3 regions of the Luteococcus sp. Sow4_B9 genome follow, and region 1 is predicted to be linked to each of the others. Evidence: predicted binding sites of a transcription regulator. Region 1 holds the regulator's gene; each other region holds the start of a gene.

Region 1 (5,739 bases):
TGAACTCGTCGCTGACGCGCACCGAGTTGTTGGCGTTCTGGTACTGGACGCTGGTGATGTCCTTGCCGCCGAGGTCCATGTCAAAGCCGGCATCGCGCAGGGCGCGGATCTTGTCCTCCTCACGCGCCTTCGTCTCGATGAACTCCTCGATGTCCGGGTGGTCGACGTCCAGGACGACCATCTTCGCGGCGCGTCGGGTGGCGCCGCCGGACTTGATGGTTCCCGCGGAGGCGTCAGCGCCGCGCATGAAGGAGACGGGACCGGAAGCGGTTCCGCCGGAGCTCAGCAGCTCCTTGGAGGAACGAATTCGCGACAGGTTCAGACCGGCCCCAGAGCCGCCCTTGAAGATGAAGCCCTCTTCCTTGTACCAGTTGAGGATCGAGTCCATGGAGTCATCCACGCTCAGGATGAAGCAGGCGCTGACCTGCTGCGGGCTGGAGGTACCGACGTTGAACCAGACCGGCGAGTTGAAACTGAAGTACTGGTGCAGCAGCATCCAGCGCAGCTCGTCCTCGAAGATCTGGGCATCGTTCGCGGTGGCGAAGTAGCCGTGCTCCAGACCGGCCTTCGAGTACGAGTTGACCACGCGATCGATGAGCTGCTTGAGCCCGGTCTCGCGCTGCTCGGTTCCCAGAGCGCCGCGGAAGTACTTCGTGGTGACGATGGTGGAGGCGTTCAGGCTCCAGAACTCCGGAAACTCCACGCCCTTCTGCTCGAAGACGGTCTCCCCCGTCTTCCAGTTGGTCTGCACGACATCGCGCTTCTCCCAGGTCACCTCGTCATAGGGGTGCACACCCTCGGTGGAGAAGACACGCTCGATGGTCAGACCCGCGGCCTTCTTGGCGGGCTGGCGACGTGCCGTCCTGGTGTTGTCGGTCATGCTGCTTCCTTATCCTCGGGGCGAATCGTTGTGGCGGCCGCCTGGTGGCGGCGAGGCTTGATGGCGGTTGGTGCGGGTCTTGCTGGTGCCGGGGGCCGGACGGCTCCCAGCCGTTGAGGGGTCGTGGTGGATCAGGAGGAGGCCAGACCGTCGCGAAGACGACGGATCTCTTCCTCGAAGTCCTCTATTCCGGCGTAATGTCTGTAGACGCTGGCAAAGCGGAGATAGGCGACTTGGTCGAGTTCACGTAGCGGTTCCAGGATGGCCACCCCCACCTCGTCGGTGGGGATCTCAGCGAGTCCGCTCGCCCGTAGGGTTTCCTCGACGCGCTGCCCCAATCGGGCAAGGTCGGCCTCGCTGACCGGCCGACCCTTGCAGGCCTTGCGCACACCGGAGACCACCTTGTCGCGGTTGAAGGGCTCCACCACGCCAGTCTTCTTCAGCACGGAGAGCTGCATCTGCTCGATGGTGGTGAAGCGCCGCTCACAGGAAGGGCACTGACGGCGACGTCGGATGCTGCAGCCGTCGTCAGTGGCGCGGGAGTCGAGAACGCGTGAGTCATGGTGCCGACAGAAAGGGCAGTGCACGTTACGAACTCCTCTCGGGATCTGGGCATGGCGAGGACGACGGGAACCCCCCGTCGGCGGCCTTGCGATGTGGATGACGCCGTGGACAGGCGAACGCTTGAACCACTAGTTGTGGTGAGAACCCCGAGCCCCAACCACAAGATATGGACACTCTAGGACCAGCTCGTCGGACAATCAAACCCAATCGAGGGCGTGTTCGGCGGCGTGTCGGGTGGCCAGCGGCGAGTTCGGCTGCCTGACCGCGAGCCTGCTTGACGAGCGTGGTCACAGCACCGAAAATCCCGCCACCGCGGCCCATCAGACGACGTTGCGCATGACCATGAAGACGAGTGCTGGCCCCAGAAGCAGCAGGAGCACCCTGTCCATGGTGAACCGCCCCCAGCAAGCAGGAGGACGAAGTGCGGGGCCGCCAGCGAGTGCGACGAGCCAGGCGACCGTGCAGGCTCCCAGAACAACCCCAACCACCATCATGAAGGGGTTGGCACACCAAGCGGCCACCCAGTCCCCATGCATGAGGTGGATTGCCGCGGTGGTCACCCCGCAGACCGGACACAAGAGCCCCGTGAACTCGCGCAGGGGACAGGGAAGGCCTCGCCCGAAGACCGCAACTGACGCCAATTGCACGCCACCGACAGCCAGCAGGCCAAGCACTCCGCGCAGCGCACGAGCCGGCTCGAAGGGCTGGCCGGGGGTCTCCACGGACCCAGTCTTCCAGACGAGGCCCCTGCCCTGCGTGGGCCAGGACGCAGGATTCGTGTCGATCCTGCCCTCCTCTCCCACGCCGACAGCAAACCATCGCACAGGAACGGACCCGCTCACGTCCAGGCTGTTCGGCGCCTGTGGAGCGCCCACCCCACGGAGCGTCCCGCGGTCCGCTGTCCCCACAGCCCCTTACCATCACAAGTACCCCAAATCCCGACTGGAGATGACCATGACCGATTCCCCGAAGAATCCGGACACGAACCCCTGGAACCCACAAGGTGAGCCACCGAGCAATCCCTATGCCTCGTCGGGTGAGTCGACGGGCCCCCAGTTCGATGCTCCGCAGCAGCCGACCGCGAACCCTTACGCAGAGGCCACACCGGGCACCTACGGGCAGCCCCCGGCCAACCAGAATTCGTATCAGCAAGGCCAGTACGACCAGTCCCCAGGCGGACAGAGCCCCTACGGACAGAACCCGTATGGCCAGAACCCCTTCGAGGCCAACGCCGCACAGACCAGGTACGGACACGCTGACTACGGCCAGTACCCCTACCAGCAGGGCCCAACCAAGAACCTCACCGGATGGTTCCGGCGAGTCCTGGGCTATCTCATCGACACCATCCCCACGGGCATCCTGGCAGGCATCGGCTCCGTCTCCTTGCCCCGGACCGACGAGGTCACGGGCGAGGTCATCTCGGCGGGCAACCCGGTGATCGTGGCGATCTTCTTCCTCGCGGCCTTCGCCTTCAACTTCTGGAATCGCTGGTACCGCGCAGGCAAGACGGGCAAGTCCATTGGCCGTCAGGTGATGAACAACCGACTGGTCGCCGAGGCGACCGGCGAGCCGATCGGGGTTGGCAAGGCCTTCCTGCGCGACATCGTCCACACACTCGACGAAGTGATCTGCAATCTGGGCTATCTGTTTCCGATCTGGGACTCCAAGCGCCAGACCTTCGCCGACAAGATCATGAAGACGGTCGTCGTCGACGACTGACCTACCCCGAAACCACATACGGACCCCGCTCCACCCTCCTGCACCACGAGGGGCCTCGGCATACCGCCGGGGCCCTTCGTCGCTCACCGGACAACCAGGGACCGGCCGGCCCGCACCCTCGACCAGAAGAAACTGAGCTGCCCCGAGCCCAGACGATGGGAACGGGGCGACGATCAGGCGCGCTGAGAGGAGACGACCGCACCGGATGGCGCATCGTCCTGGATCGGCGCATTGCTGATCGACAGGAATTGCGACACACCGATCACGACGGCAGCCAGGGCAATCGCCGCCAGCAGAGCCACGACCACGGCGACCCCCCGATCCGTCAGCCGCACCCCGCCCTGCGCAGCGTGCACTCCACCACCGCGGTGGGGCTTGGGGAATCCTTCAACAGGAAGCCCCACTCCCGTGGGCACCGGAACCCCCACCGGACGCCCTCCCGGAGACACCACTCGCTGCGGATGGGCGATGGGCCCACGCAGCTGGTTGCGCCCGCGCCGACGGTGCTTCACCGGGGTGACGGTGCCAACCTTGGTCAACGTTGCGTTCATGAGTGCTCCTCTGTCTTGGCGAACCGCCCGAGACGCCATCCGCGCCTCGAACAGATGTTCGATGGATCTAAGGTAGCCCGTCCGAACACTTGAATCAAACCCCTGTTCTAATGAGATCGATCCTCGGCATCGTTCGAGCACTCATGAGCCAACCAGCAGCCTCTGACAGTTTTCGCTCCCGGGGTGCGCTCGACCACAATCCCCCAGTCGCTTCGGCGACCCATCACTGCCCACACCCACAGCAACTTCGAACAGATGTTTGATTGCGGCGCCTGCGCCAACTATTCTTCTTCCATGGCCACTGGGGAGAAGAAGCAGAGCACGCCGCGTCGATCGACGCGCCGACCGGTCGGACGACCCTCGGACGAGGACGTCAGGCGCGAGCTGTCCGGTCCCGGACGCCCCAAGGCACTGCCCGACGGCCCTGCCGACGTCGACGGACTCACCCCTCGTCAGCGGCGTGTGCTCGAGATCATCCGCGACACAACGGCACAACGTGGCTACCCCCCGAGCATTCGAGAGATCGGGGACACCGCTGGCCTCGCCAGCTCGTCGAGCGTGGCCCACCAGCTGAAGCAGTTGGAGATCAAGGGGTTCATCAGCCGGACCCCCGGCCAGCCACGCGCCATGGAGATCCATCTACCCCCCTCGATGCAGCCGAAGCCGACCCCTGCAGCTGCGTCGGAGGGCGCCTTTGACACCACTGGGATCAATGACGCCTTCCCGAGTGCGGTGAACGTCCCGATGGTTGGTCGGATCGCAGCAGGCGGCCCAATCCTGGCCGAGGAGCATGTCGAGGAGGTCTTCGCCCTCCCCCAGCAGCTCGTGGGCAGCGGCACGACCTTCATGCTCGAGGTGCATGGGGACTCGATGGTGGACGCAGCCATCTGCGACGGGGACTGGGTCGTGGTGCGCCAGCAGCCCGATGCGGACAATGGAGACATCGTGGCGGCACTGCTCGATGACGAGGCGACCGTGAAGACCCTGCAGAAGAAGCCCGGGCAGGTGTGGCTCCTGCCCCACAATGAGGCCTACTCCCCCATCGACGGCAACCACGCCAGCATCCTGGGCAAGGTGGTCGCAGTCATGCGTCGCATCTGACGCGGTCCGCCCATGGCGGATGTCTCGCGGCCGATCACCCTCAGCCGCGGGCCTCCCCCAGACGGCGCAGGGCTTGTACCGCCACCTCACGATCGCGAGTCATCCAGAAGTCCGGCATCGATGCCCGCAGGAAGGACCCGTAGCGCGCGGTGACCAGTCGCGGGTCAAGCACGGCCACAACCCCTCGGTCGCTCACCCGTCGGATCAACCGGCCCGCCCCTTGGGCCATCAGCAGCCCCGCATGGGTCGCCGGCACCGCCATGAATCCATTTCCGCCGGCCTCCGCCACTGCCTTCTGCCGCGCCTGCATCAGGGGGTCATCAGGCCGGGGAAAGGGGATCTTGTCGATGATCACCAACTCACAGGTCTCCCCCGGAACATCGACGCCCTGCCACAGCGAGACAGTGCCAAACAGACTCACCTCGGGTTCTGCGATGAACTGTCTGGTCAGCTCCGAGAGCTGCGCGTCGCCCTGGCACAGGATCGTCATCTTGGGAAGTTGCTGACGCACGTGCCGAGCTGCCGTCTCGGCAGCCTTCTGGGACGCGAACAGCCCCAGCGTTCGACCGCCAGCTCCCCAGACCAGTTCGGCAATCTCGTCGAGTGCCTCGGGAGTGATTCCCTCGCGCCGGGGATTGGGGAGGTGGGTTGCGCAGTACAGGATCCCCTGACGCTGGTAGTCGAATGGCGTGCCCACATCGAGCCCTCGCCACGCGAGCGGATTGTCCGGATCGTGTCGGTCACCTTCCAGACGATCTGCCTTGCGCAAGCCGATCTGATGGGCCACCTGGTTGAAGTCGCCACCGATCTTCAGGGTTGCGGACGTCATGATCGTCGTGGTCTCGGACAGGATCCTTTCCCGCATGAGGCCAGCCACGCTCAGGGGCGCCACCTGTGCCTGCCGACCAAAGCGCTCGCTCTCGC
Region 2 (5,739 bases), on a different contig from region 1:
CGGGATCGCCGGGACTGGCCGTGACATTGAGCAGGCTGGCGGCCCAGGAGTTGACGTTCAGGCTGATCCAGATGGACATGCACGCGCCCCAGCCGAAGGCCAGCAGCCAGAACAGGGGCCGCATGGGCCGGAAGCGGTCGAAGGCGATGAAGACCAGGGCCCACACGGCGGCCGTCGGGGCGGCATAGCCGGCGCACTGCTTCAGGGTGGCCCAGTCCAGCCCGGGGATGACGCCCTCAGGGAAGACCTGATCCGCGGAGAGTTGACGCCACACCAGGTAGAGGGTGACGGCGTACAGCTGGAAGAGCACGACGGAGATCCACGTCCAGGGATTGGTGAGCAGACGCATCCAGCGGTTCGTCTCGCCTGTGGGCCGTGGTGGCAGTCCGGACAGGGATCTGGCACGACGCTCGGGACGCACGTCGGCGCCCGGTTCCAGCTGTCCGTTCAGCGTCCACCCGCTGTTGGTGGACTGCCATGCGGGGCTGGTCTGCGTCGTGCTCACTCGTCACCAAGCTTTCCGTGGCCAGATGGTCAATGGCGCCCCAGGCAGGAATCGAACCTGCGACCGACAGATTAGAAGGCTGCTGCTCTATCCGCTGAGCTACTGAGGCTGGTCGCCGTCCATCGTAGCGGTGCCGGGGCGGGACGCCGGGAACGCGCAGCACGGGGTCGAAATGGCTCCTCCTGCTGCGCGCGGCGTAAGGTGGACGGGTGAATGACATGCTGGTGTGGATCGATTGTGAGATGACCGGGCTCGACCTGGCCAATGACGCGCTGGTCGAGGTGGCGGCCTTGGTGACCGACTCCGACCTGAACGTACAGGGCGAGGGCATCGACGTCCTCATCAAGCCGTCGGACGAGGCACTGGCCCAGATGGGTGACTTCGTCCGCGAGATGCACACCAAGTCGGGACTGCTCGACGAACTCGCCAGTGGCACCACCATGGAAGACGCGCAGGCCCAGGTGCTGGACTACGTCCGCACCTTCGTCCCGACGGCCCGCAAGGCCCCGCTGGCCGGCAACAGCATCGGCACCGACCGTGCCTTCCTCGCCCGTGACATGCCCGAGCTCGAGGGCTGGGTGCACTACCGAAATGTGGATGTCAGCAGCATCAAGGAGCTGAGCCGACGCTGGTTCCCGAGGGCCTACTACCAGTCACCAGCCAAGAACGGGAACCACCGCGCCCTGGCCGACATCCAGGAGTCCATCGAGGAGCTGCGCTACTACCGCGAGGCCGTCTTCGTCCCGTCGCCCGGCCCGTCGACGAGCGAGGCCAAGCACATTGCCATGAAGCACCAGGGGTCCATCACCGGCATCCGTCCACGCTGAATCTTCACCTCGATTTCACACGAACAGGAAAGCACGCTAAGCTGATCCAGCGCTCAGGGCAGTAGCCCCGAGACATGGTGGGTATAGCTCAGTTGGTAGAGCACCTGGTTGTGGTCCAGGTGGTCGCGGGTTCAAGTCCCGTTACTCACCCCAGACAGAAGGCCCCGGTCATTTCGACCGGGGCCTTCTGCTCACTCCCCGACGGACCCATCCACGGCCTCACGCAACCGATCCGCATGGCCGCAGTGCCGGCCGTACTCCTCGATCACGAGGTCTGCCATGCGCACAATCTAAGCGACGACGCAGACGTCGGGGCGGCCGAGCTCCAGAGTTCGGCTGGGCGTGACCAGATAGCGGAAGCCCAAAGGCGTCTGCCACAGGAAGTGACCTGGTATCGGTTGTTCCAGCCGGTACCCACCGTGGGTCTTGGCCCGGTGCACCTTTCGCGTGAGTGGGCCGAGGTTGTCCGTGCGCGTCGGCCCACGCCCGAAGGGGATCGTGTGGTCCAGGTCGAGACTCCTGGACCGGCGCGTCGACCAGGGGAAGACCTCGTAGGGGTTCCTGAGTTCCACCTGCTCGCGCATCGTCGGCGGACATTCGTAAGCATCACTGGTGATCTCGTGATTGCCATCGATGACCGGACGGACGGTGACCACCGCGTCGGGGATCAGATCATGCAACCACTCTGCCAGCAGTGGACCAATCCCCTCGGCGCGCACGATGCCCTCGCCAGCACAGAGAGTGGTGTCCGTGAGGTGGACGACGAGCGATGTCCTGGGCGCGAGGGCCGTGGGATCCACCGCGATCGTGCCGCAGCAGTGCCCTGGCTGACCCTCCAGATGGCAGTCCGCAGTGACGTCCAGGCCGGGCAGCTCCTCAACCGCGGTGTCGAGCAGGGAAGCCTGCAGCAGCTGGAGTGCCCGGGCCGGGCTGGCGAGCATTCCCAGCGCCTTGGCCCTGCGCGCGTCCAGCCCGTCGCGGGAGCCCCCGGCCTTGAGGATGCCGGCGATGCGCGTCAGGCTCTGTTCCAACCGGTCTGCATCGGGGGCGTCCATCACCGCAGAAAGATCGGCAATCCCGAACTCACCCTGGGAGATCCAGACGCCGCGCGCATCCTTGGCATCCGCCCGCTGTTGATCCGCCTCCTCCACCGGCAGATGGTCCAGGACCAGCCCGGCGACAAGATTCTTGACCCTGCCCCACGCCATGCCCGGAATCTGGCGAGCAAGCTGCACATCCACCAGCCGGGCCGCATCCCACTCGAGGCGCCGGGTGGCCCCGGCAATGTGGCGCGCACGCCAGACGGGAAGCTCGCCCGCCATCGTCTGACGCCACAACTCGGGCAGGCGATGCCGTAGGTCGAGTGCGTCCGCCACCATGCATCGGGCTTCGATCTCTCGCACCCCGAGAGCGGCGGCGAGCTCCAGGGTTGCAAACTCCGCGACGCCGGGAGTTCCGTCTCCCCCCAGCTCCACGAGCTGCTCGGCACCGGGAAGGTGTCCAGCCTCGCCGTCACACACCATGGCACACAGGTCGGCACAGTGAGCGAGCAGAGCCACCTCTTGTGCCTCCAGGACGCGACACTGACGTCGGTTCTCGCGGATGGCCTCGATGACGGACACCGGATCCGCCAGGGACATAATGTCGCCGGCGACGGGATCGCCGCCCGCGACAGCTGGACTGGTCTGTGTCATGACGCTCCCTCCCCCGGTCCGCGTTCGATCAACACCACCATTCTATCGAACACACGTTCGATGATCAATGGTCGACGGGAACTTCTGGGGCACCGCGATTTGGGAGGGTCTGACGTCAGTCGTCCTTGCCACGCCGCCAGGCGGCGCGCATCACTTCCCGATTCACCGCGCCAATTGCCGCCAGCGGGATGTCCGCCGGGCACACCTCAACGCACTCGCCATAGGTGGAGCACGGACCGAAGTCCTGTTCCAGCGCCTTCACCACCCCCCGGCCACGCTTCGACCGTTCCGGCAGGCCCTGGGGCAGTGTTGAGAAGTGCGTCAGCAGCGCTCCACCGAACAGGTGCGCGGCCCCGTTCGGACAGGCCGCCACGCAGGCACCGCAGCCGATGCAGGCGGCAAAGTCGAGGCCCTTCTCGGCACGCTGGAAGGAAATCTGGTGGCTCTCCGCGTCAGGGGCCGTTCCGGTGTCGACGCTGACAAAGCCACCGCCCTGCACCACCCGATCCAGCGCCGACCGGTCCACCACCAGGTCCTTCACGACGGGGAATGCCTCGGACCGGAAGGGTTCCAGGCGCAACACGTCACCGTCGGAGAAATTGCGCAGGTGCTGCTGGCAGGTGGGCGTGTTCGGCACCGGCCCGTGCGGCCGATCGTCGATGGTGATGCCGCAGCAACCGCAGATGCCCTCGCGACAGTCGCTCTCGAAGGCCACCGGCTCGTCGCCGGCCTCCACGAGCTGGTCGTTGAGCCGGTCGAGCAATTCCGGCATCGACATCTCCGGGGTTGCGTCGTCGATCTGGTAGGTGACGAATGCTCCGGACGCCTGTGCGTGGGCCTGACGCCACACCTCGAGCGTGATCCTCATGTGTAGTTCCTCGTCTGCAGGGGGACAGCTGTGAAGGTGAGTGGTTCGGCATGACGTACGGGCATCCCCGGCTGGCCCTCCGGGCCGGGAGTGTGCTGCCAAGCGGAGACGAAGCACCAGTTCTCGTCGTCGCGCAGGGCTTCACCCTCGGGCGTCTGGTGGTCGACGCGGAAGTGGGCTCCGCACGACTCGTCACGATCCAGGGCATCGACACACATCAACTCGGCCAGCTCCAGATAGTCGGCCACCCGGCCGGCCTTCTCCAGCTCCTGGTTGAGCTGCTGACCATGGCCGGGCACGCGCAGGTCGCTCCAGAAGCGCTGCCGCAGGTCTCGGATCTGCCCGATGGCCTTCGTCAGACCCTCCTCGCTGCGCGCCACACCGCAGCCCTGGTAGAGGATCTCGCCCAGTTCCCGGTGGAAGCGGTCGGATCCGGTCCTGCCGCCGATCGCCAGCATGCGGTCGAGTCGCGCAGTCGCCTCGGTCACCGTCTGCTGCACGGCCGCATCGTCCACGTCCAGCAGCGGCTCATTCAGGTGGTCCGCCAGGAAGTTCGGGATGGTGTACGGCAGCGTGAACATCCCGTCGACGCAGGCACTGAGCAGCGAGTTGGCTCCCAGCCGGTTGGCACCGTGATAGCCCCAGCCGGCCTCGCCGCCGACGAACAGACCGTCGATGGTGGTCTGCATGTTGTAGTCGCTCCACAGACCGCCCATCGAGAAGTGTGCGCCGGGGGCGATGCGCATCGGCACCACATAGGGATCCTCACCCGTGCAGTCGGCGTACATCTCGAACAGGTTGGAGTAGCGCTGTTCGATCGTCTTCCTGCCCAGCCGCCCGATGGCGTCCCGGAAGTCCAGGTAGACGCTGTTCCTGAGCGGCCCCACTCCCCTGCCAGCCTCGATCTGTTCACGCGCTGCCCGCGACGAGATGTCTCGGGGCGCGAGGTTGCCGTAGGCGGGGTACTTGCGTTCCAGGTAGTAGTCCCGCTCGTTCTCCGGGATCTCATTGGCCGGCCGGTCGTCACCCGGCTTGACCGGCACCCAGATCCGGCCGTCATTGCGCAGCGACTCACTCATCAGCGTCGTCTTGGACTGCCACTGCGAGCTCACGGGGAGCGCTGTCGGGTGGAACTGCAAGTAGGAGGGGGAGGCGAAGTAGGCGCCGCGGCGATGGGCCCGCCAGGCGGCGCTCACATTCGAGTTGTGGGCCAGGGTCGAGTGGAAGAAGGCCTTGCCGTAACCGCCCGTGGCCAGCACGACGGCATGGGCCGGCTGCGCCTCGATGGCACCGGTGCGCAGGTCGCGGGCGACCACTCCGCGCACCCGACCGTCGGTCACCACCAGGTCGAGCACCTCGCGATGGGTGCGAAGGTCCACCGTCCCGGCCGCCACCTGGCGCTGCAGGGCACGGGCCGCGGCCACCTGCAGCTGTTGACCGGTCTGGCCGCGCGTGTAGTAGGTGCGGCTGACCTGCACGCCACCGAAGGAACGGGTGCGCAATTGACCGCCGTACTCCCGGGCGAAGGGAGCGCCGATCGCATCCATGTGGTCGATGACCCTGACGGACTCCTCGGCGAGCCGGAAGACGTCGGCCTCGCGGGCTCGGAAGTCGCCGCCCTTGACCGTGTCCTTGACGAATCGCTCCAGCGAGTCGCCGTCCACCTTGCGCGCGCGGGCGGCGTTGATGCCACCCTGGGCGGCCACCGAGTGGGCCCGGCGGGCCGCATCGTGGAAGGTGTAGGTGACGACGTTGTAGCCGAGCTCGCCCAGGGCGGCGGCGGCGCCAGCCCCAGCCAGGCCAGTGCCGACCACGACGATGGTGAACTTGCGGCGGTTCAACGGG
Region 3 (5,739 bases), on a different contig from region 1:
GAAGCCCCAACCAACCCAAGCGGCGTCCGCGTGGGTCTCCCGAAGAGCACTTTCGAGGAGCTGGAGGTTGAGGTACGGGCGCGTGCTCGCAGGGCCCAGGTCATGGGCGATGTCTGCCTCGCGCACGAACATGGCATCGGACTCGGCCGTGGTGTGCAGCGCGATCACCGTGATCTGGTGCTGCCCCGGGTGCTCCGCGTTGAGCTCGCGTACCGCGTGGATCAGCCGCATGGCGGCCTCACCCCGGTTGACGATGGCAAGGCGGCTGATCGTGCGAGTGGGGGTGGGCATGCGTCCTCCGGGCTCAGAAAGTGCGAACACCGCGACGCTAGTCCTGTGGGAGCCTCCAACCACGAATGGAAATCCGCAGAGTCGCAGGGTCATTCTTGGTGGGATCCCTACAAAGACGGGTCGGCGCGGTTCGGTTCGCCCTGCTCCCAGTCAGATTGCCGACTCATGCAGCTTCGGTCCAGACGGATGTCGGTCCGAACACTGGGTCAGCGCACTGCGGCGCGTCGGGGCGGCCCAGCTCCAGCGTGCGGCTGGGCGTGACGAGATACCGGAAACCGAGTGGTGACTGCCACAGGAGGACGCCGGGTAGGGGTTGCTGAACCCGCCATCCGGAATGTGTCTTGGCGCGGTGCGTCGAACGGCTCAGGGGTGCGAGGTTGTCCGGATGCGTTGGGCCCCCGATTCGCCGCCATCGTTCGGGCGGGGACTCGTCGGCATCCCCGGATGGGCCAAGCCAAGGGACCGTGTGATCCAGATCAAGACCGCCCGAGGTTCGGTGGGACCAGGGGAAGGCCTCGAACTCGTTGCGGAGCTCCACTGCCTCACGCATGGTCGGCGGGCACTCGTAGGCATCGCTGGCCACCTGGTGGTTCTGGTCGATGACGGGTCTGATCGTTACCCGGTGGTGCCCGAACAGGTCGTGCGCCCACTCGGCCAGCGTGGCTCCAAGATCGCGGGAGCGCATCAGCCCTTCGCCGTTGGCCAGGGTGAGGTCCGTGAGATGCACCGCAACGTGAGCCCGGGGGAGAAGAGCATCGGGGTCCACGGTGACGGTTCCACAGGCGTGGCCAGCCTGTCCCCGACGATCACAGATCTGCTCGAAGTCCTCGGTCGGTGGCAACTGGTCCAGCAAGGAAGCCTGGATCAGTTGCAGCGCCTGGGCCGGACGGCCGAGGATGCCCAAGGCCCGTGCCCTTCGGGCAGCCTCGGGTTCCTGGCTACCGCCGTCGGCAAGGATGCGCGCCAAACGGTCCACCTGGGCGTCGAGGACGATCGCGTCGGGTGCGTCAAGCACGGCAGTGAGGGCGGTAGTGCCTTCGCCGGCAGCATCAACCCACACACCTCGGGCGTCACGGGCGGCTGCTCGCCGCCGATCGCTCAGTTCGGGATCAAGGCGGTCCAGGACCAGTCCTTCCACCAACCTGCGGATACGGGAAAAGCCCATGCCATCGATCTGTGCGTGCAGCTCACGATCGACCAGGCCCGCCTGCTGCTGATCGAGCTCTTGGGTCCAGGTGGCGATCCGCCGTGCCTGCCAGACGGGCAGTCCACCCGACATCACGCGCGACCACAGACAGGGCATTCGGTGCCGCAGGTCCAAGGCGTTCGAGATCAGACATTGCCCCTCAGACGGGGGCATGTGCAGTGCAGCAGCCAACTCCAGTACGCAGTGTTCGGCAACCTCGGGCGTTCCGTCGGAACCCAGGCGAACAGGACGTTCCCGTCCCGGCAGGCTGGGCGTGCTGTCGTCGGTCCACGAGTACAGATCGGCGAAGTGCGCGGCCAGTGCCAGCTCCCTGGCCTCGGAGGCCAGGCGCGCGGCCCGCTCCTGTCGCATGGCCTCGAGGCAGGACAGGGCATCAACCGGCGTGTCCTCTGCGGTGGTTGGCGTCGTGCCCCACTGTGCCGTCATGTCCACCCCCTGTTCAATTGCGATCTGCTCGATTGCGAGGTCTCACCCCGCTGGCCGTTGTTGGCCAGGGTGCTGACCCCAGAATCGACTCGATCACCTGTTCTAATAATAGTGTCTGTGGGTGACTTGGACAAGTGCCCGCTGAGGTGGGAAATCGCCTGCATCGCACGGTCGCGGCGGGGAGCGGCATTGGTGGGAAAGGCATTGGCTGGTGAATGCGGAGGAGACCGATGAGCTTGGCGGTGCGGTTGGCAGTGCAGCCTGTGGGCGCGCTCGTGGTGAAGTCTCCCGATGTAGCGCGCCATTTTCGATCAGGGTTTTGTCCCAGGCCGCAACTACAGTTGGTCCGGCCGGTGGCGCCCCACCGGTGAGCGAGATCCTGGAAGTGAAATCTGTGAGCGTCTATCCGCCCCTTCGCCTGTCGGCACCCAGCAAGACCGATGCCGTCGTCGTCGAGACTCCCGTGGTGCTGGCCCCGATGGCCGGCATCACCAACCGCGCCTTCCGTCAGCTGTGCGCCGAACAGGGCGCGGGGCTCTACGTGTGCGAGATGCTCACCAGTCGCGGCATCGTCATCCAGGACCGCAAGACCAAGAAGATGCTCGGCTTCGCGCCCAACGAGAAGGTCCGCAGCGTCCAGACCTACGGCGTCGACCCGGAGATGGTGGCCCGCGCCACCCACGTCCTGTGTGACCAGTACGGGGTCGACCACGTCGACCTGAACTTCGGCTGCCCTGTGCCGAAGGTGACCCGCAAGGGTGGCGGAGGCGCCCTGCCGTGGAAGCAGGACCGTTTCCGCGCCATCCTGCGCGCCGTGGTCAAGGCCGCCGACAGCTATGGCGTCCCGGTGACCATGAAGACCCGCAAGGGCATCGACGACGACCACCTGTACTACCTGGATGCGGGGCGGATCGCGCAGGAGGAGGGGGCTGCCGCCATCTGTCTGCATGCCCGCACCGTGGGCGAGGCCTATTCCGGGGAGGCCGACTGGGATGCCATCGCACGCCTGGTGGAACACGTCGACATCCCGGTGCTGGGCAATGGCGACATCTGGGAGGCCAGCGACGCCATGCGCATGATGGAGCAGACCGGCGCTGCGGGTGTCGAGGTCGGACGGGGCTGCCTCGGCCGCCCCTGGCTCTTCCGCGACCTGGCCGATGCCTTCGCCGGGCGCCAGACGCAGACCAGGCCGACGCTGGGTGAGGTCGCGGCGATGGTGCGTCGTCACGGCGAACTGCTCGCGGAGATCATGGGGGAGAAGTACGGTCTCACCGATCTGCGCAAGCACATGGCCTGGTACTTCAAGGGCTTCCCGGTGGGTGGTGAGCTCCGCCACCAGCTGGCGATGATCAGCGACTTCGAGACCTTCGACGGGCTGCTGGCGCAGCTCGACCACGACGCCCCCTTCCCCGAGATGGAGCTGGGCAAGCCCCGTGGCCGCCAGGGGACCCCGCGCGCGAAGGTGATCCTTCCCTACGGCTGGTACGACGACACGAGCGGACTGGACCTCGAACTCGACGAGGATGACGCCGCAGGTTCTGGAGGCTGAGATGTGCAACCAGTGTGACGACCCGAACAGCACGACGCCGCACGCGTCGGACGCGCCCGATGCCCCGGCGCCAGAGGTGATGCCCCGAGCCGTTGCCTGGGCGCAGACCATGCACGGACACGGCGACGAGGACGTCGTGCGGGCCCACCGGGACTCGCACGCCACGATGCAGACCGGTCCGGTGCTCGGGCGCGAGGCGCGTGAGGAACGCGAGGCCCTCACACTCCGCCCAGGCGCCACCTTGGCCCGAGGCGCAGGGGATCGCGCCGTCGAGGAAGAACCGGACAGCGAACGCACCTGCTTCGAGCGCGACCGTGACCGGATCGTCCACTCGCCCGCCTTTCGTCGCCTGGCAGGAAAGACGCAGGTGGTGGTCTACCCGACCGACCACCAGCGCACCCGTCTGACCCATGCGATCGAGGTGGCACAGGTGGCCACGTCCATTGCCCGCGGAGTTGGCGCCAATGTCGCCCTGGCCGATGCCATCGCCCTGGGCCACGACTGCGGTCATGGTCCGGGTGGGCATGCCTCCGAAGATGCCTTTGACGCCTTCATCCTGGAGGGTTATGACCACGGCCCGTGGGGTGCGAACGTCGTGCTCACCGACCTGAACCTCTGTCTGCAGACCCTCGACGGGATCCGCAACCACTCGTGGAGTCGCCCGGCGCCGGGCACGATCGAGGGCGAGATCGTCAGCTGGAGCGATCGGATCGCCTACTGTGCCCATGATCTGGAGGACGCGATCCACGCTGGCATCGTGACCCTCGACGACCTACCTGAGGAGGTTGCGGCGATCGCAGGGGTGGGGCGGCGTGCCCAGCTGGGCACCTTCATCCGAGCCGTGATCCAGACCACCAACCACACCGGCCAGGTCGGGATGGACGCTGAGACCGCCTCGGCTCTGGCCGCGCTGCGCAGATTCAACTACGAACGCATCTACACACGGCCCGACTCAGTGGCCCAGTCCCATGCCGTGGTGGAAGTTCTTCGAGGACTGGTGGAACGCTATGTCGCACGTCCGGAGCTGATGCCCGCGGACTACCGCTGGGATGACATCGTTCGAGGTGCCGTCACCTATGTGGGTGGCATGACCGATCGCTTCGCCTTCGAACAGGCAGAGAACCTCTTGGGGTGGAGCAAGGACCGGCTGCCCCGAGGCATCGGCCGGGGAGCCTGACGGGTCGCAACCATCAAGCAACCCTCAAGGTGATGGGTGCGCGACGCGCCGAACAGGACCTATCGTGATGCCGTGCTGCGATCGGGGGATCGCGGGCAGGACCGAGGGGGTGTGCAGACATGGCGGCCGCGCCGAAGAAGAAGTCCGATCCGACCATCGTGATCGTGTTGATCATCTGCATCCTGGTGGGCATGTGGCAGGGCGCCCGCGGTCTGGTGCACGGCGCCTCCGCAGGGGAGCGGAGCCGATCCGATGTCATCTCGGTGGAGAATGCGCGCACCTTGAATGGCAGTCTGAGGGTCAGCACGTCGATGTGCAGTGACACGTCCGGTCTGGATTCGGTGCGCTACCGGGTGGAGGACTCGACGGGTCGCGAGGTGGCCAAACAGCAGTCCAGCTATGTCGCGGGGCGTCTGCGACAGACGGCGAACCTGGGCACGGGACTACCGGCCGGGCGCTATCGCGTGGAAGTCGCCTGCCTGAGCAATGGCCAGCCCACGGGTGAGACCAAGAGCACGCATGTCACCGTCGGTGAAGCGAAGAACCATCGCCCCGCAGACCTCCCGCGCACGGGAGACTGAACCTCTCAGTCGGTTCGCGCCAAGTGATCGGTTGCCCTCCGATCAGGGATGCAGTCGTTCGCGCAGATCGTCGGGCAGCAGGCGCCCCGCACGCATCAGCCGGTTGGCCATCACCACGGTGAGGTTCTGGCCGGCCATGATGCCCACCAGCACCAGCAGCTGGGCCGCGCCGGCCTGCAAGGCGGATCCGCCGCCCAGCAGGACGCCGACGAAGGCGCCGGGCAGCGTCACCAGGCCCACGGTGCGGGTCGTGTCCAGATTGGGCACCAGCGCGTCGGGGACGGTGCGTCGGGTGACCAGTTCGATGGCCTCGTGCCGCTGAAAGCCCAACGAGAGGGCTGCCTCATAGGTGGGGATGTTCTCGCGCAGAGCCGAGAACTGCCGACGCCCGAACAGGGTGTGCGCCGTCATCATGTTGCCGATCACGATGCCCGCCAAGGGGATCAGCGCGGCACCGGTGAAGGGCGATGCGCCCACGCCGAAGATCACCAGCAGTACGGGTACGACA

Evidence for each region. The regulator LexA, encoded in region 1, represses DNA repair genes until DNA is damaged. The targets are predictions, from matches to a motif close to TCGAACANNTGTTCGA.
Region 2: the regulator LexA is predicted to act here: its motif matches at 3,072-3,087, upstream of ACTQ49_RS02260 (DUF222 domain-containing protein).
Region 3: the regulator LexA is predicted to act here: its motif matches at 2,014-2,029, upstream of ACTQ49_RS07855 (DUF222 domain-containing protein).

The regions. Positions count from the first base shown of each region.
Region 1 is NZ_JBQKKT010000001.1:24,439-30,177, reverse strand. It holds gene ACTQ49_RS00130 (vitamin B12-dependent ribonucleotide reductase) at 1-880, opposite strand, end outside; gene nrdR (transcriptional regulator NrdR) at 1,012-1,467, opposite strand; gene ACTQ49_RS00120 (DUF2752 domain-containing protein) at 1,765-2,166, opposite strand; gene ACTQ49_RS00115 (RDD family protein) at 2,399-3,163, shown strand; gene ACTQ49_RS00110 (hypothetical protein) at 3,337-3,714, opposite strand; gene lexA (transcriptional repressor LexA) at 4,009-4,815, shown strand; gene ACTQ49_RS00100 (ATP-dependent DNA helicase) at 4,856-5,739, opposite strand, start outside.
Region 2 is NZ_JBQKKT010000002.1:191,209-196,947, reverse strand. It holds gene ACTQ49_RS02285 (PrsW family intramembrane metalloprotease) at 1-505, opposite strand, end outside; tRNA gene ACTQ49_RS02280 (tRNA-Arg) at 539-614, opposite strand; gene orn (oligoribonuclease) at 724-1,332, shown strand; tRNA gene ACTQ49_RS02270 (tRNA-His) at 1,410-1,485, shown strand; gene ACTQ49_RS02265 (mycothiol transferase) at 1,524-1,613, opposite strand; gene ACTQ49_RS02260 (DUF222 domain-containing protein) at 1,623-3,026, opposite strand; gene ACTQ49_RS02255 (succinate dehydrogenase/fumarate reductase iron-sulfur subunit) at 3,142-3,894, opposite strand; gene ACTQ49_RS02250 (fumarate reductase/succinate dehydrogenase flavoprotein subunit) at 3,891-5,739, opposite strand, start outside.
Region 3 is NZ_JBQKKT010000009.1:99,984-105,722, forward strand. It holds gene ACTQ49_RS07850 (ATP-binding protein) at 1-291, opposite strand, end outside; gene ACTQ49_RS07855 (DUF222 domain-containing protein) at 455-1,924, opposite strand; gene dusB (tRNA dihydrouridine synthase DusB) at 2,301-3,473, shown strand; gene ACTQ49_RS07865 (HD domain-containing protein) at 3,583-4,650, shown strand; gene ACTQ49_RS07870 (hypothetical protein) at 4,770-5,231, shown strand; gene ACTQ49_RS07875 (ABC transporter permease) at 5,274-5,739, opposite strand, start outside.